DNA from 2 places in the Microbacterium sp. IO18 genome. Region 2 is predicted to be linked to the other one. Evidence: predicted binding sites of a transcription regulator. Region 2 holds the regulator's gene; the other holds the start of a gene.
What was found. Region 2 encodes HrcA, which represses chaperone genes, less so after heat shock. Its sites were predicted from a motif close to TTNGCACTCGNNNNNNNCGAGTGCNAA; they were not measured.
Positions count from the first base shown of each region.

Region 1 (15,173 bases), on a different contig from region 2:
GGCTTCCCGTGTGCCGGGCGGCACGTATTCCTCCATCACGAATGGCCCGCGCGCGGTGCGCCCCTCCGCGGTCCACGCGTCGAAGGCCACCGCGAACTCCTCGGTGAAGCGTTCTTCGACGAAGCTCACCAGATCGTCCCGTCCGTCGGCTTCCGCGAGAACCCATTCCGTGTACAGCGTGAGGTCGTACTGTCGCGCAGCTTGGGCCGTGGACTGGGCGGAAGCCGCTTGAACGCGAGCGCTGGAGGCCTGGCTGAATGCGATGGACATCTCGCCGCCCCACTTCGAGGCCTCGAAGCCGCACCACGCCGTCACGACCGCGGTCACCGAGAGCAGGACGACCGTGATGATGTCCAGAACACGTGTCGTGGGGGTGGGCTCGTCCGAGGCGCCTCTGTGCATGAGCCGATTCTGCGGCCCTCGACGTGGGTGCTGCCGTTCTTCTCACCCGGACGGGGTGACCGGCGGCACACTCACCCGGTGGCACTCAGAACAGGGTCACCGTGCGAGAGCTCGTCGTCCCGTCCGTCGGGTCGCCTGTGGCTCGGACCTCCACGGTGATGCCTGAATGCAGCGGGCTCGAGCCGAGGATGCCGAAGCTGACGTGGGTCACGCCCTGACCGGGCACCGACCCTGCGAAGACGAGTGTGTAGGACGCCGTGCCGTCGCCGTTGTCGACCGCGCCTCCGGCCGTCCACGTCGGGTCGGTCGCCGGCAGTGCACCCACGACGGGGCTGCCGCCGCCGGCGTTCGCGATGATGGCGGGTACCACGGCGCCGACATCGATCGAGGCGAACGTCACGACGACGACGCCGCTGGTGATCGGCTCGACAGGCAGCGAGACGGCCTGTGTGTCGTCGTTGCGCAGCTGGATCGATGCCCCGTAGTACTCGGGATCGATCCAGGTGCCGCCCAACATCGACTCGATCACGAACCGCCCACGCGCACCCGCCGATGCGGCGGCGAGCGGTGTCGCGACAGCCGCAGCGATCACGGGAACCGACCATGCCGCACCAGCCAGGAGCGAGCGCCGTCTCACCTCGCCATGTCGCTCCCGGGTCGCGGGATTCCCCGTGGGGCGGCCGTCGACGTGCTCTTCGCGCGGTGCCACGGTGTCACGCCTCTTGCGGCACGTCGAGCACCTCGTCGACGAGGCTGATCCCGCCCGTCGAGCTCGCGGAGTGCATCAGGTTCTGGATCCAGGTCGGATTCAGCTGCGGTGCCTCGGGTGCCTCGAAGGTGAAACGCAGCGGAATGGACGGGTGCAGCCAGATCGTCGAGCGTCCGGCGGGTTCGCCATCGGGATGACGCCAGGACAGGGTGAAGCTCTCGTTGCGGCGGAGCTTGGTCGCGATGACCACCTTCAGATGGGCGAGCGCGCGGTCCTCGATGTGGATCTCTTCGCCGTTGCCGTACTGGATCGTTCCCATCCCCGCACGATAGTCGCGATTCGCGCCTTTCGCCGATTCTGCGGTGTGATCTCGTATCCTGACATATCACCTTAGTGGGTGATATGTTACCCACGCCGATCCTCCGGTGCCCGATGGAGTCGTACCGGGGGAGACGGCGCAGGTGGCCGCCTCCCCGGTCCGGCCACCTGCGCCGCGGTGAGGCGCGGTGCGCTCGGATCGGCCGGTTGGAAGGGACGTACCTCATGAGCGCATCAGACGTGGCCGCGGTCGCGACGGAGGGGCAGCACGGCTATCCGCCCACCGAGAAGCTCTCCGCGGCGGCATACGAACACGAGAAGCGACTGCTCCAGATCGAACTCCTCAAACTCCAATTCCATGTCAAGAGCGCTTCCGAACGTGTGCTCGTCCTGTTCGAGGGGCGGGATGCGGCAGGCAAGGGAGGGGCGATCACGCGCTTCATGGAACACCTCAATCCGCGCGGGGCGCGGGTCGTCGCTCTCGACAAGCCCACGGATGCCGAGCGCACCCAGTGGTACTTCCAGCGCTATGTCGCACACCTGCCGTCCGGTGGCGAGATCGTGCTGATGGACCGCTCCTGGTACAACCGTGCCGGTGTCGAGCGGGTGATGGGCTACTGCTCGTCCGCCGACTACGAGGAGTTCCTGCAGACGGCTCCCTCGTTCGAGCGGATGCTCGTGGGATCGGGCCTCCGTCTCGTCAAGCTCTGGTTCTCCGTCGGTGAGACGGAGCAGAGGCGGCGGTTCCAGCGACGCAGCGCGGATCCGGTCACACAGTGGAAGCTGAGTCCGACGGATCTCGCCGGCGTCGATCGGTGGGCGGACTACACGGCGGCAGAGGAGGCGATGTTCTTCCACACCGACACGTCGGCCGCCCCGTGGATCGTCATCGCCTCGGACGACAAGAAGCGAGCGCGGCTCGAAGCCATGAGATGCGTTCTCGCCCGATTCGACTACCCCGGCAAGGACCCCCTGATCGCTCATGCTCCCGATCCGCGTCTCGTCGGGCGCCCGTCGCAGGTTCGGCTCGAGGAGGAGGGGGCGAGCGGGAATGCGCAAGGCACCGCGAGCGGTTATGACCGACATGACTCGTATCGGCAGTAGTGATCTTGACGTGCTCCCGCTCTCGCTCGGCGGCAATGTGTTCGGCTGGACGGCCGACCGCGACACCTCCTTCGCGGTGCTCGACGCCTTCGTGGACGGGGGCGGCGACTTCATCGACACCGCCGACTCCTACAGCTCCTGGGTGGCGGGCAACGAGGGCGGGGAGAGCGAGACCATCGTCGGCGAATGGTTGGCCTCCCGCAAGCCCGCCGGCGTCGTCGTCGCGACCAAGGTCAGCCAGCACCCGCAGTTCCGAGGGCTGTCCGCGGGCAACATCCGCAAGGCGGCCGAGGCATCGCTGATGCGCCTGGGCGTCGACGAGCTCGATCTGTATTACGCGCACTTCGATGACGAGACCGTCCCGCTGGAGGAGACCGTCGCCGCGTTCGGCCAGCTCGTCGCGGATGGCCTGGTGCGGCACGTCGCTGTCTCGAACTACTCGGCCGATCGGATCCGGGAATGGATCGAGATCGCCCGGCGCACCGGCGCGGCCGTGCCGGTCGCCGTGCAGCCGCACTACAACCTCGTGCACCGCAACGAGGTCGAGGAGACGATCATCCCGGTCGCCGAGGAGTTCGGGCTCGGGCTCGTCCCCTACTACTCTCTCGCGAGCGGGTTCCTCACCGGCAAATACCGTTCGACGGATGCCGCGGGTCAGGCCTCTCCGCGCGCACAGGGCGCCGCGAAGTACGCCACCGAGGCCGGCCTGCGGATCATCGACGCGCTGGAGGAGATCGGCGACGCCCACGGCGCGTCGATCGCGGCGACCTCGCTCGCCTGGTTGCGTGCGCAGCCCACCGTCGTCGCACCGATCGCCAGCGCCCGCTCGGTCGAGCAGGTGCCGGACCTGCTCGCGGGAGCACGCCTCGAACTCTCCCCGGAAGAGGTGGCCGTGCTCGATCAGGTCTCGGAGTGGAGTCCCGCCCAGGCGTGATGCGAGGCGGCTAGTCGCCGACGAGGCCGAGTCGGTGGGCCAGGATCACCGCGTGGATGCGGTCGCGGGCGGCGAGCTTGGTCAGCACCCGGCCCACATGCGTCTTCACGGTGGACTCGCCCACGTAGAGCGTCTGGGCGATCTCGGCATTGGTGAGGCCGCGTCCGATCGCCAGGAACACATCGCGCTCTCGTTCGGTCAAGGAGGCGAGCGCGGCGCTCTCCGCCGCGTCGGGCGCCGGGGCCGCGGAGGGTCCCAGGTGCGGCGTCACGTGCTCGAGCAGCATCCGTGTGACGCGCGGTGAGAGGGCGGCATCTCCGCGGTGCACGGCGCGCACGGCGGAGATCATCTCCTGTCGCTGCGCATCCTTCAGCAGGAAGCCGCTCGCGCCCGCGCGGATGGCGCCGAAGGCGTACTCGTCGAGGTCGAAGGTGGTCAGCACGAGCACTTTCGTCTGCGGATGTTCGCGCACGATCGTCTCGGTGGCCGCGATGCCATCCAGTTCCGGCATGCGGATGTCCATCAGCACGAGGTCGGGGGCGAGGCTCCTGCTCTGCGTGATCGCGGCTCTCCCGTCGGCGGCCTCACCGACCACGACGATGTCGCCCTCGGCTTCGAGAACCATGCGGAACCCGACTCGGATGAGCTCCTGATCGTCCACCAGGAGCACTCTGATCGCGTCTGTCATCTGTCGCCCTCCATCGACTCGCTCCCGGCGCCGGGAGCGCTTCCCCCTGTCGGTAGCACGGCCTGCAGCACCCACTGTCCTTCACCGGCCGGCCCCGATTGCAGCGTGCCGTGCACGTGGGCCGCACGTTCGGACAGTCCGCGGACACCGAAACCGGCGGTTCCGACCTCGCCCGTGACGCCGTCGTTCACGATCTCGATCGTCGCCGTGTCCGGTCCATAGTCCAGGCGTACGGTGATCGCCGATGCGGTCGGTGCATGGCGCATCGCGTTGGTCACGCCCTCCTGGACGATGCGACCGATCGCGTGTGCGACTGCGGGGGAGACGTCGGGCTGCCCCACCACGGTGAGCGTGGCCGGAAAGCCGGCGCGTTGCGCGGCTTCGACGGTGTCCCGGGGCGGTACCGGATGCAGCGGCGCGAGAGGCAGCGGTGAATCGTCCCCACGCAGGACGCCCAACATCGACCGCATCTCGGTGAGCGCGGCACGAGCGGTGTCCGCCGTCGAGAGCGCGGCCTTGCGCGCCTGCTCGCGGTCCGACGTCGCCGCGCCGCCCTCGGAGAGCGCCACGATCACCGTCAGCGAATGCGACACGATGTCATGCATCTCGCGGGCGATGCGTGCGCGCTCGGAGGCGGCCGCCAACTTGGCCTGCTGATCGCGTTCGACGAGGAGCTGTCGGGAGCGATCGATGACGGCGGAGAGGTAGCGCTTGCGTCCTCCGACGTTGACGCCGATGAGCGTGCCGATCAAGCCGAGCACGATGTAGCTGAGGGCGGTGTCGAGCCCGCTCTGGAGCACGACCCGGCCCGAGAGCATGAGCAGAGTGGTGAGGCCGACGAACCACGCGGCGCCGATTCCGTACCAGGTCCAGGCGGCGCGGGAGGAGCGGTAGACCGCCAGACCGTAGCAGGCGACGAGCAGAAGGATCAGCCCGCCGGACAACCCCGTGAACAGGCCCACGGTGCCCAGGACCACCGACGCGACGAAGGGGGCCAGCGGCGCCCGGCGCCGCCAGAGCAGGGTGCTGCAGGCGAGGACCACCATCGACAGCGTGGCGATGTTGATCGCGATGGCGGTCGCCTCGGGGATCGAATCGTCCAGGAGTCGCCCGGCGGGGACGAGCGAGAGGAGGAGGCAGAGAAGCGCGAGCAGCACATCGGCGAGCACCGGGTGCCGCGCCCAGAAGCGCCGGAAGAGCCCGGGCGCACGCGGAAGCCGCAGCTCCTCGTCCTCACGGACCGAGTCGCTGCGGCTTCGCGTTCTCCTCACGGACCCGACTCTACGCGTCGCGGGTGCGCAGAACCGCCCAGGCCACGAGGGCGCCGCCGGCGACCCAGCAGGCCAGCGTCAGGAAGGCCACAGGAGTATCGAGCGGGGCGCCATCACTGGGCAGGATGGCGCTCTGCGCGGCTGCCACCGGGAGGTAGTTCGCGGCATCGACGAGCCATGCCCAGGTCTCGCCGGCGAAGGTGAAGAAGCTCGCCACGATCGGCAGTACGAACAGCACACCGACGGTCGCGGCGATCGCACCCGCGCCGGAGCGCAGGATGAATCCGAACGACACACCGATCAGGGCGAAGACCGCCATCGAGAGCGAGGCCACGACGATCGGGAGCAGCGACATCGACGGGTCTGACCAATCGATGCTCTGGTCGCGCGGTGCCACGACGAGAGAGACCGCGGCGGCCGCGAGGGCGAAGATGATCAGCGACGACAGGAACAGGAACACGGCGAGCACGATCGACTTCGCCGCCAGCACGGATCCGCGGATCGGGTTGGCCGTCAGGGTCGAGCGGATCATGCCGGTGGAGTACTCCCCGGTGACCGAGATCGCGCCGATGATGCCGGCGAGCAGCATGGTGAACTGGATCGGCATGATGACGGCCTGGATCGGCTCGAAGCCCGGCATGTCGACCGCCTGTGCGATGAGCACGGCGATCCCGATGGTGAGAGCTGCGGCGATCCCGATGGACCACCAGGTGGAGCGCAGGGTGGCGAGCTTGATCCACTCGCCGCGCAGTGCGCGCACGAACGTCAGGCGTCGACCGGTGTCGACGCGCGGCCGCGTGGGAGCGGGTGCCTGTGTCGTGGTCATGAGATCTCCTTGGTGCGGTACTCGACGGAGTCGCCGGTGAGGGCGAGGTACGCGTCTTCGAGCGAACCGGTGGTGGGGGTGAGTTCGTGTAGCGGGATGCCACGATCGGCGGCCAGGTCGCCGATGCGTGCGGCGGGCAGTCCCACGATGTCGAGCAGATCAGGAGCGGAGCTCACGATCTCCACATCCGGGCCGCCCACGGCCGCGGCCAGGTCAGCCGGTCGGGGCGTGCGAACCCGCACGGTGTTCCTGGTCCAGGAACGCACGAGGTCGGCCAGGGCCGCATCCGCGAGCACCCGACCGCGACCCATGACGATGACGTGATCCGCCGTCTGCGCCATCTCGCTCATCAAGTGACTCGAGAGCAGCACGGTGCGCCCTTCGGAAGCCGCATGCCGGACGAACTGGCGCACCCAGCGGACACCCTCCGGGTCGAGGCCGTTGACGGGCTCGTCGAGGATCAGCGTGTGCGGGTCGCCGAGCAGTGCCGAGGCGATGCCGAGGCGCTGTCCCATCCCGAGGGAGAACTTGCCCGCCCGCTTGCGGGCGACGGAGCCGATGCCCGCAAGGTCGATGACCTCGTCCACACGCGAGGAAGGGATGCCGTGGGTCGCCGCCATCGCGCGAAGGTGATTGCGCGCGGTGCGCCCGGTGTGCACGGCCTTCGCGTCGAGCAGCACGCCGACCTCGGTGAGGGGAGCGCGCAACTTGCGGTACTCACGCCCGGCGACGGCTGCGCGGCCGGAGGTCGGGCGATCCAGCCCGACGATCATGCGCATGGTGGTGGACTTGCCCGCGCCGTTCGGTCCGAGGAACCCGGTGACACTGCCCGGCTTGACGGTGAACGACACGTCGTCGACGGCGGTCTTGTCTCCGAACCTCTTCGTGAGGCCTTCTGCTGTGATCATGACATCCACGCTACGGAGCACCCTCCGGACTCTGCATCCGCCCCAGGTACCGTCTTCTGCTCCGGACGTCCTCCCCGCGGAGGACATTCGGGGCTCGGGCCTCGTCTAGACCAGTTCGTTCACCAGCTGCTCGATACGCGCGCGGATGTCGTCGCGGATCGGGCGGACAGCATCGATGCCCTGGCCCGCCGGGTCGTCGAGCTTCCAGTCCTCGTAGCGCTTGCCGGGGAAGAACGGGCAGGCGTCGCCGCACCCCATCGTGATCACGACGTCGGACGCCTGTACGGCCTCGGTCGTCAGTGCCTTGGGCTGCTCGGCGGTGATGTCGATGCCGAGCTCGCTCATGGCCTCGACGGCGATCGGGTTGATCTGGTCGGCGGGCATGGAGCCGGCGGAGCGGACCTCGATGCGGTCGCCGGCGATGTCGCGGAGGAACCCGGCGGCCATCTGCGAGCGTCCGGCGTTGTGCACGCAGACGAAGAGGACGGAGGGCTTGGCGGTGGTCGTGTCAGTCATGGTTGCTCCTGGTGCGAGGGTGTGGTCAAGAGAGAAGATCGTCGACGAGCGCGCGCACGCGGGCGGCGATGTCGTCGCGGATGGCTTCGACGCCCTCCCGCGACGCGAGGGCGGGATCACCGACGGCCCAGTCGTCGTAGCGCACGCCGGGGATGATCGGGCAGACGTCGCCGCAGCCCATCGTGATGACGATGTCGGCCGCGCGAACGGCGTCGTCGGTGAGCGGCTTCGGGAAGCGCTCGGCAGCCCGGTCGCCTTCGATCTCGGCGAGGATCGAGCGGACGTGCGGGTGGATGATGTCCGCGGGCGCGGATCCTGCCGAGCGTGCGACGACCTTGCCGGCGGCGAGCGTGTTGACGAGCGCGGCGGCGAGCTGCGAGCGTCCGGCGTTGGCGACGCAGACGAAGAGCACCTGGGGGACGGACGCATCGCGGTCACGAGTGAGGTCCGCGAGTCGCTGACGCGCGAAGCGCTCGGTCAGAGGAACGAGGGCGGAAGTGACCCTGGCGGTGCGCGCGAGCGCGGTGTACGACTCTCGGACGATGGTGAGCACCACGTCGGGGTCGAGGTCGGGGATTTCCGCCGCGAGCTCGACCGCGAGACGGGTCACGCGGGCGTCGAAGTCCGGTCGCGGGTGATCGTGGTCGCATGTGACACCCCCGGGTGCGAGCGTCGCGGGCGCGAACGACTCCAGCAGAGCTGTGACCGCGCTGCGGCGGTTCGGGGTGATCCGATACCAGACCCAGGTTCCTCGCCGTTCGGAGGTGAGGACATCGACGTCCTTGAGCACCTTCAGATGGTGGGAGACGGTCGGCTGAGAGACCTCGGCGAGCTCGGCGAGATCGCAGACACACGACTCCCCGCGCGGGTCGGACGCGATGGCCGACAGCATCCGCAGCCGCAGCGGATCCGACAGAGCCTTCAACGTCGCGGCAACGGAGGAGGCTGCTTCCCGCCCGATGGCGTGGGTGGCGACGGGGCCCTCTTGAATCGACATGTGTCTATATTGACGCCTGTCGATATCCGGCGCAACCGGTGCCGGAAGAGTTCACCTGTTCGTCACCGTGGTGTTCAGATCACGAGGAACGCCCGTCGGCCGGTTCCACACGGATCCGGTCATTGATCGGAGCGGCAGCCGCGACGGCCGCGTTGATCAACTCCCCGGGTGCGTTCGGCGTCGTGAGCCATTCTTCGGCGAAACCCGGATTGATGAGCAAGGGCATCCGGTCGTGGATGTGCGCCAGATGCCCCGCAGCGGGTTGCATCACGATGCTGTAGCAGGTGTAGTCGACACCGTCGGCGGTGCGTCCGGGCCGAGTGACCGCTGCCAGCCCGAGGAGACCGTCATCGGGTGCGGTGAAGTGGTGCCAGATGCGGGACGGCTTGGCCATCTCTCGCCAGAACGAGACCGGCACGATCGCGCGATCGGGGAGTGCCCCCTTGGCAGTGGCGAGTCGTTCCGATCGGGTGTTGATCGACGCGAAGCTCGCGGGCGCGCCGTTGACCAGATACCCCCACCAGGCGAGTTGCACAGTGGAGGGGTCGGTGATGATCGGGTTCAGGTTGCGCAGGTTCTTTCCCGTGGGGCGCAGAATCTCGCCGTCGTTGCCCGCTGCCCACGAGCGGAGCCCTTCGAGGACGTCGGCATCGAGCGCATCCCGATAGGCGTCGTCGGTGAACCGGGGATCGAGGCCGTAGCTCGCGCACATGCCGTCAGCGTAGACCCGGGCTCCGACATCGCGCAGGCGACCGGGCGAGGCAGGCGTGCTCGGGTAGGGTCGATGGGTGCCAGAACCCCGCCGCCTCCCCGCTCCGCTGGCACTCGGCGGAGCTGTCGCGATCGGGGTCATGACAGCCGTCCAGGCGCGGATCAACGGTGTGCTCGGGGTGCGCGTCGATGACGGCATCGTCGCGGGACTGCTCTCGTTCTCGGTGGGCCTGCTGGCCCTCGTCGCGGTGATCTCCTGCATCCCGTCGGCCCGTCGTGGTGTCGGGCGTCTGTGGCGCGGGATCCGTGAGAAGACCATCCCGTTCTGGATGCTGCTGGGCGGCGCGTGCGGAGCGCTCACGGTTTCGACGCAGGGGCTGACGGCCGGCGTGATGGGGGTCTCCCTGTTCAGCGTCGGCGTCGTCGCGGGCCAGACACTGCACGGACTCGTGCTCGATCGGATCGGCTTCGGGCCGGCCGGTGTCGTGGCAGTCACGCCGGGGCGCGTCGCCGGTGGGGTGCTCGCGCTCGCCGCCGTCGGAATCTCCCTGTCCGGGGACGTGCTCGCGGCAGCTCCGCTGTGGATGCTGCTGCTGCCGTTCGCCGCGGGCGTCGGCATCGCATGGCAGGCGGCCACCAACGGACGCCTCGCCCAGCGCGTGCGCTCGCCGCTTGCGGCGACCCTGATGAGCTTCATCACGGGAACGGTCGTGCTGATGCTCGCGGCCGGAGCGAGCATCGCGTTCCGGGGGATGCCCGATGCCCTCCCCACCGAGCCATGGCTGTATCTGGGCGGGTTCCTCGGCGCCGGCTACATCCTCCTCGGGGCGTTCATCGTCGGGCACACCGGAGTGCTCCTGATGGGGCTGGGGTCCGTGCTCGGGCAGCTTCTGACCTCGGTCGCGATCGACCTGATCTGGCCGGCTGCGGCAGGGCCCGCCCTCTGGCAGGTCATCGCGATGGTCACCGTCGCGGTCGCATCGGTACTCGTCGCGGTCCCGCGGCTGTGGCGCCGCTGACGCGTTACTTCTTCTTCTCGGCCTTCTTCTTCTTGCTCGACTTCTTCGGGGAAGTCGACCCGGGAGCGGGCATGCGCGTGAGCAGTTTCCGCGCATCGACCATCTTGCGGCGTCCCGCCTTCTTGCCCTCCGGCTTGCCACCGACGTAGAGCCAGCCCAGAAGTTCTTCGTCCTTGCCGAGGCCGTGAGCCTTCGCCACTGCTTTGGTGCGGGTGTAGTGACCCGTGCGCCAGATCACGCCCCACCCGGCCTCATCGAGCAGCAGACTCAGCATGTGCGCAACGCCGGAGGCGACGGCCTCCTGCTCCCAGCGCGGCACCTTCTCGCTCTTGCGGTAGCTCGCGACGACGGCGATCAGCAGCGGAGCTCTCAGCGGCTTGGTGGAGGGGGAGGAGTCGCCCTGGGCTTTCGCGATGGCGGCGCCGAGGACTTCGCGGTCCGCGCCCCGGAGCTCGATGAGCCGCCACGGGCGCAACGAGGAATGATCGGCGACGCGACCGGCGGCGGCCACGAAGGTCAGCAACTCCTCGCGGCCGGGGGCCGTGTCTTCCACCTTCGACCAAGATTGACGCGCGCGAACGGCGTCCAGGGCGCTCACGAGGCGTCGGGGGTGAAGTTCATCGCGATCGAGTTCATGCAGTAGCGGTCGCCGGTCGGCGTGCCGAACCCGTCCGGGAACACGTGGCCGAGGTGCGAGCCGCAGTTGGCGCAGCGGACTTCGGTGCGCACCATGCCCAGGCTGTCGTCCTCGAGGAGCTCCACCGCATCGGGGCGGATCGACTCGTAGAAGCTCGGCCAGCCGCAGCCGGAGTCGAACTTGGTCCCGCTCTTGAACAGCTCGGCGTTGCAGGCGCCGCAGGTGTAGAGACCCGCGCGTTCCTCGTCGAGAAGCTCTCCCGTCCACGCGCGCTCGGTGGCGGCCTTCCTCAGCACGGCGTATCGCTCATCGCCGAGCTCCTCGCGCCATTCGTCTTCGGTCTTGTCCACGCTGTACGACATGTGTCCTCCTGAGTCGCCTCCATTCTCCCTCCTGCAACGGCCTCTCGGGTGCTTCGCGTCAGAATGGACGGATGACGGATGCTGTCCAGGAGCGGTATGCGCGCTTCGCTCGTGACGAGGCGCCGGGTCGCAGCGCCCTCTACGCCGAATGGGCGGGCGGCATCGCGGAGGACGATGCGGTGCGGGCGGTCCTCCGCCGGATCCCGGAGACGAGGAGGCAGCCGCCGCTGGTGTTCGCCGTCACCCGGATGCTCGGCGCACCGCTGGCCGCATACCCGCAGTGGCGGCGCTTCGTGCTGCAGCATGCGGACGACATCGTCGTCGAGTGCGCCCGCCGGTCGCTGCAGACCAACGAGCCGCTTCGACTCGCCGCCCTCCTTCCCGTGCTCTCCGAGATACCCGGCCCGGTGGCGTTGCTCGAGGTCGGCGCGGCAGCCGGGCTCTGTCTCTATCCGGATCGGTATTCGTACCGCGTCGCCGATGAGCACGGGGAGGTGCGTGTCGCACTGGATCCGGTGGACGGACCGTCCTCGGTCGTGCTGGAGACCCGGGTGTCCGGACCCCTGCCGCCCCTGCGGATACCGGAGGTGGTCTGGCGTGCCGGAATCGACCTGGCCCCGCTCAACGCGGGGGACGAGCGTGACCGTGGCTGGCTGCGGGGGCTCGTGTGGCCGGGCGAGACGGGACGCGATGAGCGCATCGCCGCTGCCCTCGACATCGTCGCGGCCGATCCTCCGAGGCTCGTCGCCGGAGATGCGCTGGCGTCCATCGAGGCGCTCGCCGCGTCCGCCCCGCACGACGCCACCCTTGTCATCACGACGCCGGGGGTGCTCGTGCACATCCCGTGGGCGTCCCGGAACGCGCTCGTCGCGACCATCGACGGCCTGGACGCGCGCTGGATCACGATCGATCCGCCGGGTGTGCTCGACGTCTGGGAGCCGCCGGTCGATGCGGACGACTGGCCGGGTTTCGTGGTCGCGCTGGACGGTCGAGTGCGCGCTGCCGCGGATCCGCTCGGGCGCTGGTGGGAGTGGCGAGCGGCTCTGCCTGAGAACGCGTCCTAACCTGTACCCATGATCGGAGACCTCACGGAGCGCGATCGCGCGATCCTCGCCCTGGAAGGGACCTGGCCCCGGCATGACGGGGCGAAAGAAGAGGTCATCCGCACGCAGCTGGGGATGAGCGCCGCGCGCTACTACCAGCTCCTCGGACGTCTGATCGATTCGGAGGTCGCGCTGGAATACGACCCGATGCTGGTGCGCAGGCTCCGTCGACTCCGCGATTCGCGAGCGGCACGGCGTCGCGCACGCACCCCCGGTTTCGTCGGCTGAGCGGTCCTGCCCGAATCGCGGGGGCGTCGTCGCCCCGCCGCAGAACCGATTGACAGGAACCTGCCGCTAGCATCGAGGGGTGTCAAAGCCCTCCCGCGATCGTTTCGATGACGTTCCCCGTTCCTCCGGACGCGTGGGAGCGCACCGCGCCGAAGCTCCCGGCATGAACGGCTGGGTCGTGCTGCTGTGGTCCTTCGTCGCCGCGCTCATCCTCATCATCGCCGGCATCTTCGGCTCGCTCGTCGTGATGGGGCGGGTCTCGCTGTTCCCCGAGGCCGCGCCGTCCGTGGTCCCGTCGCCGGTCGACACGGGGATCGTCGACCCGACCATCTCCGTGATGGTCCTGAACGGGACGCCGGATGAGGGTCTCGACACGCAGATGCGCGACACCCTGATCAACAACGGCTGGGCAGCCGACGACGTCTTCGCCGGCGACAGCTCCAGCCAGGATTTCGCCGAGACGACCGTCTTCTACGTCAACGAAGAGGATGAGGAGGCCGCGATCGGATTGGCCAACCTCCTCGGTGGCGCACAGGTCCAGCAGAGCGACTACTACTCCGGTCAGACCGAAGACGGGGAGAAGCAGTTCACCGTGGTGATCGGTCTCGATCGGTCGCCCTCCGCGCCGGAGACACCCGCCGACGAGCCCGCCTCCTGACCTCCGGAGGCGACCCGCGCCCGGCGGCTTGCACTCGAAGGTGTCGAGTGCCAGAATGGCGTTAGCACTCTCTCACTCTGAGTGCTAAACCCAACGTCTACGTCCAGGAGGGACGAAAAAACTCATGGCAAAGATCATTGCTTTCGATGAGGAGGCCCGCCGCGGCCTCGAGCGCGGCCTGAACATCCTCGCCGACGCGGTCAAGGTGACCCTCGGCCCGCGCGGTCGCAACGTCGTCCTCGAGAAGAAGTGGGGCGCCCCCACGATCACGAACGACGGTGTCTCCATCGCCAAGGAGATCGAGCTGGACGACCCGTACGAGAAGATCGGCGCGGAGCTCGTCAAGGAGGTCGCCAAGAAGACCGACGACGTCGCGGGTGACGGCACCACCACCGCCACGGTCCTCGCTCAGGCTCTGGTCCGTGAAGGTCTGCGCAACGTCGCGGCCGGCGCCGACCCCATCTCGCTCAAGCGCGGCATCGAGAAGGCCGTCGCAGCGATCACCGAGGAGCTGCTCTCGACCGCCAAGGAGATCGACTCGAAGGAGCAGATCGCGGCCACGGCTTCCATCTCCGCTGCGGACCCCGCGATCGGCGAGCTCATCGCCGAGGCGATCGACAAGGTCGGCAAGGAAGGCGTCGTCACCGTCGAGGAGTCGCAGACGTTCGGCACCGAGCTCGAGCTCACCGAGGGCATGCGCTTCGACAAGGGCTACCTGAACCCGTACTTCGTCACGGACCCGGAGCGCCAGGAGGCTGTCTTCGAGGACCCGTACATCCTCATCGCGAACCAGAAGGTCTCCAACATCAAGGACCTCCTGCCCATCGTCGACAAGGTGATCCAGGACGGCAAGGAGCTCGTCATCATCGCCGAGGACGTCGAGGGCGAGGCTCTCGCGACGCTCGTGCTGAACAAGCTCAAGGGCATCTTCAAGTCGGTCGCCGTCAAGGCTCCCGGCTTCGGCGACCGTCGCAAGGCGCAGCTGCAGGACATCGCGATCCTCACCGGTGGTCAGGTCATCACCGAAGAGGTCGGCCTCAAGCTGGAGAACGCCACGCTCGACCTGCTGGGCCGTGCGCGCAAGGTCATCGTCACCAAGGACGAGACCACGATCGTCGAGGGTGCCGGCGAGGCCGACCAGATCGAGGGTCGCGTCACGCAGATCCGTCGCGAGATCGAGAACACCGACAGCGACTACGACCGCGAGAAGCTCCAGGAGCGCCTGGCCAAGCTCGCCGGTGGCGTCGCCGTCATCAAGGCGGGTGCAGCGACCGAGGTCGAGCTCAAGGAGCGCAAGCACCGCATCGAAGACGCCGTCCGCAACGCGAAGGCGGCCGTCGAGGAGGGCATCGTCCCCGGTGGTGGCGTCGCGCTGATCCAGTCCGGCACGAAGGCGCTCGACGCCCTCTCGCTCACGGGCGACGAGTCGACCGGCGCGAACATCGTCCGCGTCGCCATCCAGGCTCCGCTGAAGCAGATCGCGCTGAACGCCGGTCTCGAGGCCGGTGTCGTCGCCAACAAGGTCGCCGAGCTCCCCGCGGGCCAGGGCCTGAACGCGGCGACGGGCGAGTACGTCGACATGTTCGGCGCCGGCATCATCGACCCGGCCAAGGTCACCCGCTCGGCGCTGCAGAACGCGGCATCGATCGCGGCTCTGTTCCTCACGACCGAGGTCGTCGTGGCCGACAAGCCCGAGAAGGCAGCTGCTCCGATGGCTGACCCGTCGGGTGGCATGGACTTCTGATCCATCCTTCCTGACAGAACGCCCCCGGCTTCGGCCGG
Region 1 is NZ_JBMJAF010000002.1:248,640-263,812, reverse strand. It holds gene ACLF6J_RS12890 (hypothetical protein) at 1-402, opposite strand, end outside; gene ACLF6J_RS12885 (hypothetical protein) at 488-1,111, opposite strand; gene ACLF6J_RS12880 (hypothetical protein) at 1,116-1,430, opposite strand; gene ppk2 (polyphosphate kinase 2) at 1,655-2,533, shown strand; gene ACLF6J_RS12870 (aldo/keto reductase) at 2,514-3,467, shown strand; gene ACLF6J_RS12865 (response regulator transcription factor) at 3,478-4,155, opposite strand; gene ACLF6J_RS12860 (sensor histidine kinase) at 4,152-5,426, opposite strand; gene ACLF6J_RS12855 (integral membrane transport protein) at 5,437-6,252, opposite strand; gene ACLF6J_RS12850 (ABC transporter ATP-binding protein) at 6,249-7,160, opposite strand; gene ACLF6J_RS12845 (arsenate reductase ArsC) at 7,266-7,676, opposite strand; gene ACLF6J_RS12840 (metalloregulator ArsR/SmtB family transcription factor) at 7,702-8,673, opposite strand; gene ACLF6J_RS12835 (SOS response-associated peptidase family protein) at 8,753-9,385, opposite strand; gene ACLF6J_RS12830 (DMT family transporter) at 9,492-10,403, shown strand; gene ACLF6J_RS12825 (nitroreductase family protein) at 10,408-11,001, opposite strand; gene msrB (peptide-methionine (R)-S-oxide reductase MsrB) at 10,998-11,402, opposite strand; gene ACLF6J_RS12815 (DUF2332 domain-containing protein) at 11,474-12,466, shown strand; gene ACLF6J_RS12810 (DUF3263 domain-containing protein) at 12,476-12,733, shown strand; gene ACLF6J_RS12805 (LytR C-terminal domain-containing protein) at 12,813-13,391, shown strand; gene groL (chaperonin GroEL) at 13,516-15,135, shown strand.
Region 1: groL (chaperonin GroEL) is a predicted target of HrcA. The motif match lies at 13,453-13,479, and genes of this name have one in related genera.

Region 2 (15,173 bases):
AGGACGATGGCGACCTCGGCATCCGGGCTGACGTGGAGCTGCGCGAGGTTGTAGTCCGTGAGCCGCTGCAGCACGGTCTCGTCGACGTCGATGGCCGACTCGTTGTTGATCTCGATCATGAGAGTCCTCGTTTCGGCATGCGGTCCCGCGGTCCGGGGCGCTGCGCCCCTCGGCGGTCGGCCCTGTTGGCGAACTCGGCGGCCTGTTCGCGTTCGAAGCGCTGGGCGGTGCGCTTCTCGTCATACTCGCTGTACGCGTCGACGATGCGGCCGACCAGCGAGTGCCGCACGACGTCGGCGCTGGTGAGCCGCGCGAAGTGGATGTCGTCGATACCGTCGAGCACACGCGTCACGAGTCGGAGACCGGACGAGCCCTGCGGGAGGTCGACCTGGGTGATGTCGCCCGTCACCACCATCCGCGTGCCGAAGCCGAGACGGGTGAGGAACATCTTCATCTGCTCGGGCGTGGTGTTCTGGGCCTCGTCGAGCACGACGAAAGAATCGTTCAGCGTGCGCCCGCGCATGTACGCGAGTGGAGCGACCTCGATGGTCCCCGTCGCCATCAGACGCGGGACGATCTCCGGGTCCATCATCTCGTTGAGGGCGTCGTACAACGGCCGCAGGTACGGGTCGATCTTGTCGGTGAGCGTGCCGGGAAGGAACCCGAGCCGCTCCCCCGCCTCGACCGCGGGCCGCGTGAGGATGATCCGGGTGACCTCCTTGCGCTGCAGCGCCTGAACGGCCTTCGCCATCGCGAGGTAGGTCTTGCCGGTACCAGCAGGGCCGATGCCGAAGACGATCGTGTTCTCCTCGATCGCGTCGACGTACTCCTTCTGGCCGAGGGTCTTCGGACGGATCACCTTGCCACGCGTCGTCAGGATCGCCTCACCGAGCACCTCGCTGGGACGCGGTCCCCCCTCCTGACGCAGCATGCGTGCGGAACTGGAGACGTCGCTCGGAGCCAGATCGTGCCCGGCCCGGGTCATCGCGAGCAGCTCCTCCACGAGTGCCTTCGCCTTCCCGACCGCGTCGATGTCACCGCCGAGGGTGATCTCGTTCCCGCGGACGAGCACCTGGACGTCAGGATGCTCCCTCTCGAGCATCCGCAGCAGACGGTCCTGCGGGCCGAGCAGCTGCACCATGGCGACTCCGTCGGCATAGATCGTCTCGACGGACTCGGGAGGCCGGCCGCCCAGGCTGCGCTCCTGCGGTTCGTGATTCTCAGGCACCGACACTCTTCTCAGTCAATCCTCCGGCCAGCACATGCGCATGGACGTGGAAAACGGTCTGTCCGGCACCGGCGCCGGTGTTGAAGACGAGGCGGAAGTCGCCGTCGTCGCTGTGCTCCGCAGCCAACTCCGTGGCGAACGCGACCATCTCGGCCAGGAGCGACGGGTCTCCGGCAGCAAGCTCGGTGACGTCGCGGTAGTCGGCCGACTTGGGTACGACGAGCAGGTGCACGGGAGCCTGCGGAGCGATGTCCCGCAGCGCGAAGACCCGCTCCGTCTCCCCGAGGATCTCGGCAGGGATCTCCCCGTTCAGAATGCGCGTGAAGATCGAGGGTTCCGTCATGTGCTCAAGTCTACTGATCGCGGCATGCGCGCTCCCCTGTCGCCTCGGCGCGGGAGGTCACCAGCGCCCGAGGGTCACGGAGAGCACGGCGATCGCGGCCGGACCTGCCGTCGATGTGCGCAGCACCGTGTCGCCGAGACGTACGCGCTCGGCACCCGCCTCGGTGAGCCGGTCGAGTTCCTCGTCCGAGATCCCGCCTTCCGGCCCCACCACCAGCATCAGATCCTGGCCGTCGGCTTCGATCTCCGACAGGCGCACCGCCGCGGTGGGGTCGAGCACGAGGACACGCTGTGAGCTCGCACGTTCGGCGAGTCGTCTCGTCGACACCGGCGCGACGACGTCCGGAAGCCACGCGCGGTGGGCCTGCTTGGCGGCTTCGCGGACGATGGTCGCCCACCGCTCGCGGCCCTTCACCGCCTTCGGCCCTTCCCAGCGGGAGACACTGCGCGCTGCCTGCCAGGGCACGATCTCGTCGACTCCGAGCTCGCAGGCCGCCTGCACGGCGAGCTCGTCCCGGTCGCCCTTCGCCAGCGCCTGGACGAGGGTGATCCGGGGAGACGGAGCCGGGTGCTCCGAGCGCCGGGCGATTCGCACCTCCACGCGTGTCGGGGACACCTCCTCCGCTGCACCGGTCAGCCACACTCCTGCTCCGTCACCGACGGTCACCTCTTCACCGACCCGAAGTCGACGGACGACGGCCGCGTGCTTCGCCTCGGCCCCGGTCAAGGAGACGACATCGCCGACAACCGCGTCCGAGGCCGACTCGACCAAGAAGTGCAGCGCCATGATCAGTGGCTGCGGAAACGATCGCGGAGCTTCGAGAAGAGGCCCTGCTGGAACTGCGCGAGCTGGGGGTCCGGGGCCTTGGTCTTCTTCGCGAAGTCCTCGATGAGAGCCCGCTGCGCCGAATCGAGCCTGGTCGGGGTGAGCACCTGGACGCCGACGCGCAGATCACCGCGCTGCGTGCCACGGAGCGGGGTGATGCCTCGCCCCTTGATGGTCAGCACGTCACCGGACTGCACGCCGGCCCGGATCTCGAGATCGACCTCACCATCCAGTCCCTGGATCGTGGTCTCGGTGCCGAGGATCGCGTCGGTCATCGACACTTCGAGCGTCGCGAGCAGGTCATCGCCGTCACGGCTGAACGCCGGGTGGGCGTTGACCGTCACCTCGACGTACAGATCTCCGTTCGGACCGCCCGCCTTGCCGACCTCCCCGGAACCGGGGAGCTGGAGGCGGAGTCCGGTCTCGACGCCGGCCGGGATGTCGAGGGAGACCGTCCGACGCGAGCGCACGCGTCCCTGCCCGCCGCAGGTGCCGCACGGATGCGGGATGGTGGTGCCGTACCCCTCGCAGGTGCCGCACGGCTGGGAGGTCACGACGTTGCCGAGGAGGCTCCGCACCTGTCGCTGCACGTGCCCCGAGCCACCGCAGATGTCGCACGTGACGGGCGAGGTGCCCTCCTGGCAGCAGGACCCCTGACAGGTCTCGCACAGCACGGCCGTATCGACCTCGATGTCGCGATGCGCACCGAACACCACGTCGCCCAGATCGAGGGACACCCGCACGAGTGCGTCCTGCCCGCGCTCCCGACGCGAACGCGGACGCGCGCCGCGCCCACCGCCCTGCGACGCACCGAAGAAGGTCTCGAAGATGTCCCCGAAGCCGCCGAAGCCGCCGAAGCCGCCGGCAGCGCCGTCCCCGCCCCCCATGTCGTAGCGGCGGCGCGAGTCGTCATCGCTGAGGACGTCGTACGCGTGGGTGACGAGCTTGAAGCGCTCCGCTGCGTCTTCACCGGGATTCACATCCGGGTGCAGCTGTCGCGCAAGACGTCGATACGCCTTCTTGATCTCGTCGGTGGAAGCGTCCCGGGACACCCCGAGAACCTCATAGTGGTCCGCCACAATCGCCTTTCTGCGTGTGTTCTCTCGGCGGCCGCGTCAGCGGCCGGCCTCGTCTTCGTCGAGCATCCGCGACAGGTAGCGGGCAACGGCCCGTGCTGCGGCGAGGTTGCTCGGGTAGTCCATGCGCGTCGGCCCCATGACGCCGACTCGCGCCGTACCGCTGGGGGCGGCGTAGTTGCTGGCGACGATCGATGCCTCACCGAGACCGAACGGCGCGTTCTCCGTGCCGATGCTGGCCGCGAGTCCGTGCTCGTCGGTCACCATCTCGCTCATCAGCCGCAGCAGCGTCACCTGCTCCTCGATCGCCTCGAGAAGCGGGTGGATGCTCCCACGGAAGTCCTGTTCTCGACGTGCGAGGGTGGCGGCACCCGCCATCACCAGACGCTCCTGCCGGAACCCGCCGAGTTCATCCATCACGACACCGGCGATCGAGCGCAGCACGCGGTCCTTGGCCACCTCATCCGCCGTGAGCAGCCCCTGAAGCCGATCGGATGCCTCGCCGATGCCCTGCCCCGTGATCAGCGCGGACAGGCGCGCCCGCAGCACCGCCATCTCGGCCTCGTCGATCGCCTCGGGCAGCATGGCCACACGCTGCGACACTCCCCCGGCGTCGGTGACAAGGACGATCAGCAGCCGATTGGGCGCCAGCGCGACGAGCTCCACATGCGTGACGTGTGCGCGGGCGAACGAGGGGTACTGCGCGAGTGCGACCTGGCCGGTGAGCTGGGTCAGCACCCGCACCGTGCGCACCATGAGGTCGTCGAGGTCGGCCGGCTCGCCGAGGAACGACTCGATGGCGGACCGCTGCGCCGAAGAGAGCGGTCGCAGCTGCGCGAGATGATTCACGAAGACGCGATAGCCCTTGTCGGTGGGCACCCGCCCTGAAGACGTGTGCGGTGCCGTGATGAGCTCTTCGTCTTCGAGCAGCGCCATGTCGTTGCGGATGGTCGCCGCAGAGACCCCGAAGGAGTGGCGGTCCACGATGGAACGGCTGCCGACGGGTTCGTGGGTCTCGACGTAGTCCTGCACGATCGCGCGGAGAACCTGGAGTCCTCGCTCTGTGACCATCGCCTTCCCTTCCGCTGGCACTCGGACGTTCAGAGTGCCAATCCTACCCCGTTCAGCTCGGTAATCTCCGTACCGCAGACGCACAACCCTAGGATGACGCTCATGACCACCTCACCCCAGGCCACCCTGTCGTGCGGCATCGTCCGCGGCACCGAGGAGGGCGGGGTCGTCCGTTACCTCGGCATTCCCTATGCGCAGGCGCCGTTCGGGGCGAACCGATTCCGCGCCCCCCAGCCGGTCGATGCCTGGTCCGGCGTCCGCGAGGCCACCCGCTTCGGCCCGACCTCACCGCAGGTGCCGTACGCGGGTCCGATCGGCGAGCTGCTGGGGTCGGTGATCCTCGACGGTGACGACATCCTGACCGCGAACGTGTGGGCTCCGACCGACGCGTCCGATGCCCCCGTGCTGCTGTGGATCCATGGCGGAGCGCTCGAGCGGGGCACTGCCGCGCTGCCGCTCTACGACGGGGCGGTGTTCGCCAGGGCGGGCATCGTCTTCGTCTCCATCAACTACCGTCTGGGTTCCGAGGGCTTCTCCGTCCTCGACGGCGCCCCCCGCAATCTCGGTCTGCGCGACGCCGCCGCGGCCGTGGAGTGGGTGCACCGCGAGATCTCGGCGTTCGGCGGGGATCCGTCGCAGATCACGGCGATGGGGGAATCGGCGGGCGGCGCGATCGTCGCGGCCTTGCTCGCCCGAGACGACTCCCGCGCTCTGATCAGTCGCGCGATCATCGAGTCGGGCCCGCTCCGGGCGCAGACCCCGAAGAAGGCGGGACGTGTGACGGCGCAGCTCGCGAAGCGCCTCGGGGTCCGCGCCGATCGGGACTCGTTCGCCGCGCTCTCGTCCGCGCAGCTCCTCGACGCGAGGAGAGAACAGTCCGCAGGCTCCTCCCCGCTCGGCGGCGCACCCGGCTTCCAGATCGCGATCGATCCGGACAGCCTTCCGCGGTCCCCACACGAGGTCCTCGGCGAGATCGACACGCCGCTGCTCATCGGCAGCAACACCGACGAGTACCGATTGTGGTTCCCGCCCGAGGCGCTCGCCGGCATCGGCGAGTTCAAGCTGCAGGCCGCACGCCTCCTCTCGCGCATCCCGCGCCGCGCGGTGTCCGAGTACCGGTCCGCATTCCCCGGAGCGAACACGGGAGAGGTCTTCGGGCAACTCGTCACCGACATGATGCTGCGCGCACCGCTGAGCCGTGTGGCATCCGCACGCCCCGAGAGCACGCACGTCTACGAATTCGCGTGGCCCAGTCCCGTTCGAGACCTCCGAGCGGCGCACGCGCTCGAACTCGGCTTCGTGTTCGACCGGCTCGACGATGAGGAGGCGCGCCGGCTCGCCGGCACCGCGGCACCGGGCGCACTCGCGACCGAGATGAACACAGCCTGGGTCGGGTTCGTGAGCGGCGGAGATCCGGGCTGGCCCGTGTACGGCTCCGAGCGTCGCACGCGGGTGTTCGATACGGTCAGTGCGACGGTGCCGCAGCGCCGCACCGCGGGCATGGACCTGCTTCCGGGCTGACAGCGCTCCGGCGTCAGTCGGTCAGCGCACGTACCACGGCATCTGCGAGGAGCCGCCCTCGCAGAGTCAGTTGGATGCGCCCCCGGATCGCGGCCGCAGGGTCGACGAGGCCATCGGCGATGAGGCCCGCGACCCGGCTCCGGTTCCCGGCGGGCACCTCATCGACGGCGATCCCCTCGCGGATCCGGCTGAGCAGCAGGATCCGCTCCAGCGTGCGCGACTCCACATCGGGGCGCTCGGTTCCCGCCGCCGGCGACTCGGATGCCGCGAGCCTCTGCGCGTAGGCGGCCGGGTGCTTCACGTTCCACCACCGCAGACCGGCCACGTGGCTGTGCGCACCGGGGCCGAACCCCCACCAGTCAGTCCCCCGCCAATAGGCCAGGTTGTGCCGCGAGCGTCGCTCCGGAATGCGCGCAAAGTTGCTCACCTCGTACCAATCGAAACCCCCGGCCCCGAGGCGGGCATCGGCGAGCTCGTACATGTCGGCCTGCAGGTCATCGTCCGGCGTCGGGACCTCGCCCCGACGAATCTGGCGCGCGAGCTTGGTGCCGTCCTCGATGATGAGCGCGTACGCCGAGATGTGGTCGGGCTCGAGGGCGAGTGCCGCATCGAGAGATGCCTCCCAATCCGCGAGCGACTCCCCCGGTGCGCCGTAGATCAGGTCGACGCTCACCGCCAGTCCGGCGTCCTTCGCCGCAGCCACCGCGGTGCGCACGTTCTCGGGGCGGTGCGTGCGATCGAGGGCCGCGAGCACGTGGGGAACGGCGGACTGCATGCCCACCGACATCCGCGTGACGCCGGCGTCGGCGAGTGTGCGGGCGACCGCGGGGGTCACAGTGTCGGGGTTCGCCTCGACGGTCACCTCCGCCCCGTCTGCGAGGCCGAAGGCTCCGGTCGCCGCCTCGAGCATGCGGGCGAGGTCTCCCGCGGGGAGGAGTGTCGGAGTGCCACCCCCGAAGAAGACCGTGTCCATCGGACGCAGTGCCCCGGCATCAGCCAGCACCCGACGGGCGAGCGCGATCTCGGAGATCAACGTCGATGCGTAGTCTTCCTGCTTCGCCCCGCGCAGCTCGGTCGAGGTGTACGTGTTGAAGTCGCAGTAACCGCAGCGCACGGTGCAGAACGGAATGTGCAGGTAGGCGGAGAACGGGACGTTCGGGTCGATCACGAGGTCGGAGGGAAGATGCCCGTCCGCCGGCGCCGGATCTCCGAGAGGGAGCGGTCCCGCCATCAGACGGGGGTCGCGTAGAGCGGCGAGATCGCCCGCAGGTAGCGCGCGAACAGCTCGCGGCGCCGACGCTTCATGAGGGCGGGAATCGTCCGGTAGATGAGGGCGTTCGGTGCGTCGAACGCTCGCACGGTGAACCACACCTCGTCGTTGTCCTCACGCCAGTCGACGTCGAACGACTCCTCACCGCTGACGACGGACCCGCCGACGGTGCCGAGGACGAATCCGATGCGCCGGGTCTCTTCCGTGACCGAGATCACGCGGAGCTCGGCGTCGGCGCGCATCCCCGCGACTCGTCCGCGCAGGTGCAACGTCATCCCTGCGCCGACGAACGGCATGCCCTCGGCGTCGTAGCGGGGCTCGACATCGCGCTTGCTCGGGGCGATCGGATTCCCCTCCGCGTCGAAGCTCACGCCCGCGTATGCGGGTCCGGGTGCCGGCCGCACGTCTTCGACCGAGAGCCCTGCAGCGCGCTGCGCCGTCCAGGACAGGAGAGCTTCCCCGGCGGTCTGGAACCGCTCGACGCCGCTGCCGATCCGCCAGGATTCCTCCGCCGGGATGCTGCGCTCCGGCGGGTAGTGCATCAGATCGGGCGCATGGGTCGCACCCACGGCCGCATAGTCCACCGTGTCGTCTCGGAAAGTCCCGCGCCGCATGACCTCCACCCTACTTCGCGTTGCCTGAGCGAACACCCCCACGCGCCGCACGAGGTCACATGCCGGCTCCGAACCGCTCAGCGCGGGCTCTCCGCCTCCGCTGCCCTGGCCGCCTCCTGGACGATCCGGACGTACTCGGCGTGGGTCGAGCGCTGCATCCTCCGCAGCGCAGGCGCGAGCATCCGCCAGAACCAGGTCGAAGGGCGCGAGACGGACCGGGCGGTGAACACGCCCCGCTCGTCGATCCGGAACGACTCCTCGCCGTAGATCGGATGCCCCGGACGGGTCTCGTAACCGAAACCACTCGCGTCGGCCCAGACGACGCGCACGGGCTCCGCGAAGCGGATGCCGAAGACACGCTTGGCGAGCACGCCCTCGAGTTCGGGCATCGGTGCACCCGCAGGTGTCTCGAAACCCGCGCGCCGCTTGAACTCCCACGTGCTCACCAGCGCCGCGACCGCGTCGCGTACCGCCGGTGCCACGGTGGTCGAGTTCTCCTCGCCGAGCATGCCCTCGGGCACGGCGACGAGCGGATGACGCGTCATCCCCCGCGGATACGCGGGCAGCGGCACGACTACTTCTTGTCCTTGCCTTCGACGTCTCCCGAGAGCGCGGCGATGAACGCCTCCTGGGGGACCTCGACGCGGCCGACCATCTTCATGCGCTTCTTGCCCTCCTTCTGCTTCTCGAGGAGCTTGCGCTTACGGGTGATGTCGCCGCCGTAGCACTTCGCCAGCACGTCCTTGCGGATCGCCCGGATGGTCTCACGGGCGATGATGCGCGCGCCGATCGCCGCCTGAATCGGGACCTCGAACTGCTGACGAGGGATGAGCTTGCGCAGGCGCTCGGCCATCATCGTGCCGTAGGCGTAGGCCTTGTCCCGGTGGACGATCGAGCTGAAGGCGTCGACCTTCTCGCCCTGGAGGAGGATGTCGACCTTGACGAGGTCGGCTTCCTGCTGTCCGGAGGGTTCGTAGTCGAGAGAGGCGTAGCCCTGCGTCTTGGACTTCAGCTGGTCGAAGAAGTCGAACACGATCTCACCGAGCGGCATGTTGTAGCGCAGCTCGACACGCTCCTCGGAGAAGTACTCCATTCCGAGCAGGGTGCCGCGGCGCGACTGGCACAGCTCCATCACGGTGCCGACGTAGTCCTTCGGCAGCAGGATCGCGGCCTTCACCATGGGCTCCGAGACGGATCCGATACGCCCGTCCGGGTACTCGCTCGGGTTGGTCACGGTGACCGTCTCGCCCGTGTCACTGGTGAGCACCTCGTAGATCACGCTGGGCGCGGTCGTGATGAGGTCGAGTCCGAACTCGCGGGCGAGGCGCTCCGTGACGATCTCCAGGTGGAGCAGACCGAGGAAACCACAGCGGAAACCGAAACCGAGCGCGACCGAGGTCTCGGGCTCGTACTGGAGCGAGGCGTCCGAGAGCTTGAGCTTGTCGAGGGCCTCGCGGAGCTCGGCGTAGTCGCTGCCGTCGATCGGGTAGATACCGGAGAAGACCATCGGCTTCGGGTCGGTGTACCCCGGCAGAGGTTCCGATGCCGGCTTCCGAGACGTGGTGATCGTGTCTCCGACCTTCGACTGGCGAACGTCCTTCACACCGGTGATCAGGTAGCCCACCTCGCCGACGCCGAGCCCCTTCGTCGGGGTCGGCTCCGGGCTCGACACGCCGACCTCGAGCGCCTCATGGTTGGCCCCGGTCGACATCATCTGGATGCGCTCGCGCGGCGAGAGACTGCCGTCCACCATGCGCACATACGTGACGACACCGCGGTACGCGTCGTACACCGAGTCGAAGATCATCGCGCGGGCGGGGGCATCCGCGTCGCCGACCGGAGCCGGGATGTCCTGGACCAGCCGGTCGAGCAGCTCCTCGACGCCGACGCCGGTCTTGCCCGAGACGCGCAGCACATCCTCGGGCTTGCCTCCGATGAGCGAGGCCAGCTCCTTCGCGTACTTCTCGGGGTCGGCGGCCGGCAGGTCGATCTTGTTCAGCACCGGGATGATGTGGAGGTCGTTCTCCAGCGCGAGGTACAGGTTCGCGAGCGTCTGCGCCTCGATTCCCTGCGCCGCGTCGACGAGCAGGATGGCTCCCTCGCAGGCCGCGAGCGAACGCGAGACCTCGTAGGTGAAGTCCACGTGGCCGGGTGTGTCGATCATGTTCAGGGCCACGGTCTGACCGTCGAGTTCCCACGGCATCCGAACGGCCTGGCTCTTGATGGTGATCCCGCGCTCGCGCTCGATGTCCATGCGGTCGAGGTACTGGGCCCGCATGTCGCGGTCCGAGACGACGCCGGTGATCTGGAGCATCCGGTCGGCGAGCGTCGACTTGCCGTGGTCGATGTGGGCGATGATGCAGAAATTGCGGATCTGCGCAGCCGGCGTCGAGGCAGGCTGGAGAGGTGTGAGAGCGCGTGGGGACATGTCCCCTCGATTCTACGGTGAGGGGGCGCTAATCCCCGATTCCCGCATTCCGGTGATAGTCTCCCGAAGTTGCCTGGGAAATTCCGTGACACCGGATCCCGCAAGCGATAAGACTCCATCACAGACCCCGTGGCGGTTGTCGCATCGCAGAGTTCGGTGGATGGCGATTCCGTAATCCAACTGACTCAGCGTTGCGTCGGCTGATCCCGAGCGCGTCTGTAGAAGAGAAAGACTGACCCCTTGATCAAGTACCTCCTGCGCCGAACACTCGGCTGGCTGCTCATGATCGTGGTCGCGACGAACCTCACGTTCTTCCTCGCGTGGGGATTCCTCGACCCGCGCAGCAACTACGTGGGGCGACGCCCACCCCTGACGCCGGAGCAGATCGACAACGTCCTGATCCCGCGCAACCTCAGCGACACCGTGCCGCTCATGGAGCGGTGGTGGAACTGGTTCAGCGGCATCCTGTTCCGCTGGGACTGGGGCACGAGCCCCACCGGGCAGTCTGTCAACGAGCAGGTCGCCTACCGCATGTGGGTCAGCGCGGAGCTCGTGCTCGGTGCGACGATCATCGCCGCCGTGCTCGGCATCTGGCTGGGTGTCTACACCGCGTCCCGCCAGTACAAGCTCGCCGACCGCATCGGGCAGGCGACCTCGATCATCACGATGAACCTGAACATCATCGTCGCCGGTCTCGGTGTCGTGCTCCTCGCCATCGCCCTCAACGAGTGGACAGGGGTGCGGATCTTCTACGTCACCGGCTCCTCCAGCCCGGGCGTGACCGGATTCTTCCCGACGATCATCGATGCGCTCCAGCACGTCACGCTGCCCACGATCGCTCTCGTGCTGGTCGGCTACGCCCAGTACCACTTCCTCCAGCGCTCGCTCCTGTTGGACAACATCAACGCGGACTACGTGCGCACCGCTCGCGCCAAAGGACTGACCAAAGCCCAGGCGGTGCGCAAGCACGCCCTCCGCACGTCGCTCATCCCGGTCGCGACCCAGGTCGCCTTCACGATCCCGACGATCTTCACCGGCGCGATCCTGACCGAGTCGATCTTCGCCTGGCAGGGCATGGGTCGCTATTTCCTCGACACCATCAACCAGAACGACATCAACGGCGTGGTGGCGGTCGCCGCGTTCGGCGCCGTGCTGACGGCGATCGGCGCGGTCCTCGCGGACATCGTCGTCGTCGTCCTCGACCCGCGAGTGAGGGTGAGCTGATATGACCACCGAAATGATCGATCCGCTGGTCGAGCCGTCCACCGAGGCAGCTCCCCGCAAGTCCCTCTCGAAGTGGACGCTCTACACGCGCCGCTACATGCGCAACAAGCCGGCCGTCGGGGGCGTCGTCGTCCTGCTCGTCCTGATCCTGTTCGCGACACTCGCCCCGGTGTTCTCCCCGTACGCCGTCAACGATATGGACTTCCTCGCGCTGAGCACGCCGCCCTCCGCAGCGCACTGGTTCGGAACGAACGGCGCCGGCAATGACACCTACACCCAGACCGCGATCGGGCTGCAGCGCTCGCTCATGATCGCAGTCACGGTGTCGGTCGGAACCACCATCCTGTCGGCCCTCGTCGGCACGGCTGCCGCCTATTTCCGCGGCTGGTTCGAACGCATCGCCCTGCTGGTCATCCACTTCATGATGGTGGTCCCCACCTTCCTGATGCTGTCGGTCATCTCGAACGAGTCCGGCGGCGTCTGGTGGGTCATCGCGCTCGTGATGATCTTCGTGACCTGGTTCTTCCCCGCACGCATCATCTGGACCATGGCTCTGTCGCTTCGCGAGCGGGAGTACGTGCAGGCGGCGCGCTACATGGGCGTCCGCGGCACACGCATCGTCCTGCGACACCTGGTCCCCAACATCGGCTCGCTGCTCGTGATCAACTTCACGCTCGGCATCGTCGCCGCCGTCACATTGGAGACCGGCCTGTCGTTCATCGGCTTCGGGGTGAAGATCCCGGATGTCTCCCTCGGATCGCTGATCGGGGAGGGCAGTACGTCGATCACGAGCTCCCCGTGGCTGTTCTACTTCCCGGCGTTGGCGCTCACGCTGCTGACCGTGTCGATGGCGTTGATCGCCGACGGCCTGCGTGACGCGCTCGACCCCACTTCGGCTGCAGGAGGCCGCGCATGAGCCCCGTACTGTCCGTCCGCGACCTCACCGTCAGCTTCGCGTCCGAAGCCGGCCGCGTCGATGCCGTGCGCGGCGTCTCCTTCGATCTGGAGGCCGGCAAGACCCTCGGCATCGTCGGTGAGTCCGGCTCCGGGAAGTCCGTCACCTCACTGGCCGTCATGGGCCTGCTCGACGAGAACGCGAAGATTTCCGGCTCGATCCTGTTCGATGGACAGGAGCTCCTCGGAAAGACCGACGCACAGCTCTCCAGGATCCGCGGCAACGGCATCTCGATGATCTTCCAGGATCCGCTGACCTCGCTGACGCCCGTGTACACGATCGGGTCCCAGTTGATCGAGGCACTCACGGTGCATCGCAACCTCAGCGTCAAGGAGGCGAACGCCCGGGCGATCGATCTGCTCAAGCTCGTGGGCATCCCTGAACCTGAGAAGCGGATGAAGGCGTTCCCCCACGAGTTCTCCGGAGGAATGCGTCAGCGCGTGGTCATAGCGATCGCGATGGCGAACGACCCGAAGCTGATCATCGCCGACGAGCCGACGACCGCGCTCGACGTCACGATCCAGGCGCAGATCCTCGACCTGATCGACAAGGCGCAAGCCGAGACCGGCGCCGCTGTCATGATGATCACGCACGACATGGGCGTGGTGGCCCGCACCGCCGACGATGTGATGGTGATGTACGCCGGCAAGCCTGTGGAGCAGGCCCCCGTCCGCGAGCTGTTCCACCAGACGAGGATGCCGTACTCCATCGGCCTCCTCGGCGCGATCCCCCGCGTGGACAAGGCCGAGAAGGAACCGCTGACCCCGATCGTGGGCAACCCGCCCCTCCTGATCAACCTCCCCGACGCCTGCCCCTTCGCCGACCGCTGCCCGATCGTGATGGATGCGTGCCGGACGCGTGAGCCGGAGCTCCTCCCCGTCCTGACCAGCGGTGGCGAGGCACATCGCGCTGCCTGCATCCGTTCGAACGAGATCGAGGACGGCGGCATGCTCGGCGGGCTGCCGGTGTATCCGGTCAGGGAGGCGCCGGAGAGCGAACTCACCCGCCTGCCCCGCGAGGAGCGTCCCATCACGCTCGAGGTGAAGAACCTCACCAAGACCTTCCCGCTGCTCAAGGGCGCCTTCCTCAAGCGCAAGGTCGGCGAGGTGCATGCCGTCAAGGGCATCAGCTTCGACGTCCGCGAAGGCGAGACCATGGCGATCGTGGGCGAGTCCGGGAGCGGGAAGACCACGACGCTGCTGCAGATCATGGACATGGTCAAGCAGTCCGAGGGTGACATCGTCATCGCCGGGACGAGTGTCAACGACATCCGGAGCCACAAGGTGGAGCGGGCGTTGCGGCGCGACATCCAGATCGTGTTCCAGGACCCGATGGGTGCGCTCGACCCGCGCATGACGGTCGCGGACATCATCTCCGAGCCGCTGACGGCCATCGGCACTCCGAAGGCGGAGGTGAACCGACGCGTCGGTGAGTTGATGGATCTCGTGGGTCTCAACCCGGCGCACCGTGATCGGTTCCCGCAGGCGTTCTCCGGCGGGCAGAGGCAGCGCATCGGCATCGCCCGTGCTCTGTCGACGAACCCCAAGATCGTGGTGCTCGACGAGCCGGTGTCGGCGCTCGACGTGTCGATTCAGGCGGGCGTCATCAACCTCCTGGACGATCTCAAGGTCAAGCTCGGCCTGTCGTACCTCTTCGTGGCTCACGACCTCTCCGTGGTGCGTCACATCGCGGATCGCGTCGCCGTCATGTACCTGGGCGACTTCGTGGAGCACGGCGACGTGGACGACGTCTTCGACAACCCCCGGCATCCCTACACCAAGGCGCTGCTGTCGGCGATCCCGGTCCCCGACCCCGACATCGAGCGGACGCGGCAGCGGATCGTCTTCGACCCGGAGACCACCTCGGGCCTGTCGAACGTCTCCTGACCGGAGACGGATCACCGTCCGATAACGGTTAGGCGGCATTCACTTGGCTCGGCCGCATTCGTGTACCGGGCGAACTATTCTCCCCTTATGACACGCCGAAAGGCGAAAGGAGCACCATGAAGCAGTACAAGCTGATGGGAGCGCTGGCACTCACCGGCGCTTTCGCACTCGCGCTCAGCGGGTGCGCTGCCGGCAACAGCGGCAGTGGCGACAGTGGCGACAACGGCGAGAAGACCGACGTCGAGATGGCGGACTACAACCCGCAGCCTCGCGAGAACCTCCAGGAGGGTGGCGAGGTCAACTTCGCGATCCGTGAGGTGCCGCCGCAGCTGAACGCCTTCAACAGTGACGGCAGCGCCGACACCGCACGCATCGCCGCGTGGTACACGCCGCAGCTGATCCTGATGAAGCCGGACGGCACGCAGTACAAGAACGACAACTACCTCGACGAGTGGAAGAACGAAGTCAAGGATGGCAAGACGGTCCTGACCTTCACGTTCACCGACGAGGCCCACTGGAACGATGGCACGGACATGGACTGGACCGCCATCGACGCCACGTGGAAGGCCAACCGCTCCTACGACGAGGGCTTCAACCCGAACGCCACCGACGGCTACAAGGACATCGAGTCCGTCGAGCAGGGCGACACCGCCAAGACGGCGATCGTCACCTTCAAGGGCGAGTTCGCCTGGCCGCAGATGCCCTTCAACGGTGGCGTCATCCACCCGGCAC
Region 2 is NZ_JBMJAF010000001.1:226,271-241,443, reverse strand. It holds gene ybeY (rRNA maturation RNase YbeY) at 1-119, opposite strand, end outside; gene ACLF6J_RS01190 (PhoH family protein) at 116-1,141, opposite strand; gene ACLF6J_RS01185 (histidine triad nucleotide-binding protein) at 1,221-1,571, opposite strand; gene ACLF6J_RS01180 (16S rRNA (uracil(1498)-N(3))-methyltransferase) at 1,629-2,357, opposite strand; gene dnaJ (molecular chaperone DnaJ) at 2,360-3,475, opposite strand; gene hrcA (heat-inducible transcriptional repressor HrcA) at 3,512-4,543, opposite strand; gene ACLF6J_RS01165 (carboxylesterase/lipase family protein) at 4,646-6,064, shown strand; gene hemW (radical SAM family heme chaperone HemW) at 6,078-7,295, opposite strand; gene ACLF6J_RS01155 (DUF1990 family protein) at 7,295-7,948, opposite strand; gene ACLF6J_RS01150 (DUF1990 family protein) at 8,026-8,493, opposite strand; gene lepA (translation elongation factor 4) at 8,523-10,376, opposite strand; gene ACLF6J_RS01140 (ABC transporter permease) at 10,617-11,600, shown strand; gene ACLF6J_RS01135 (ABC transporter permease) at 11,602-12,516, shown strand; gene ACLF6J_RS01130 (ABC transporter ATP-binding protein) at 12,513-14,441, shown strand; gene ACLF6J_RS01125 (ABC transporter family substrate-binding protein) at 14,558-15,173, shown strand, end outside.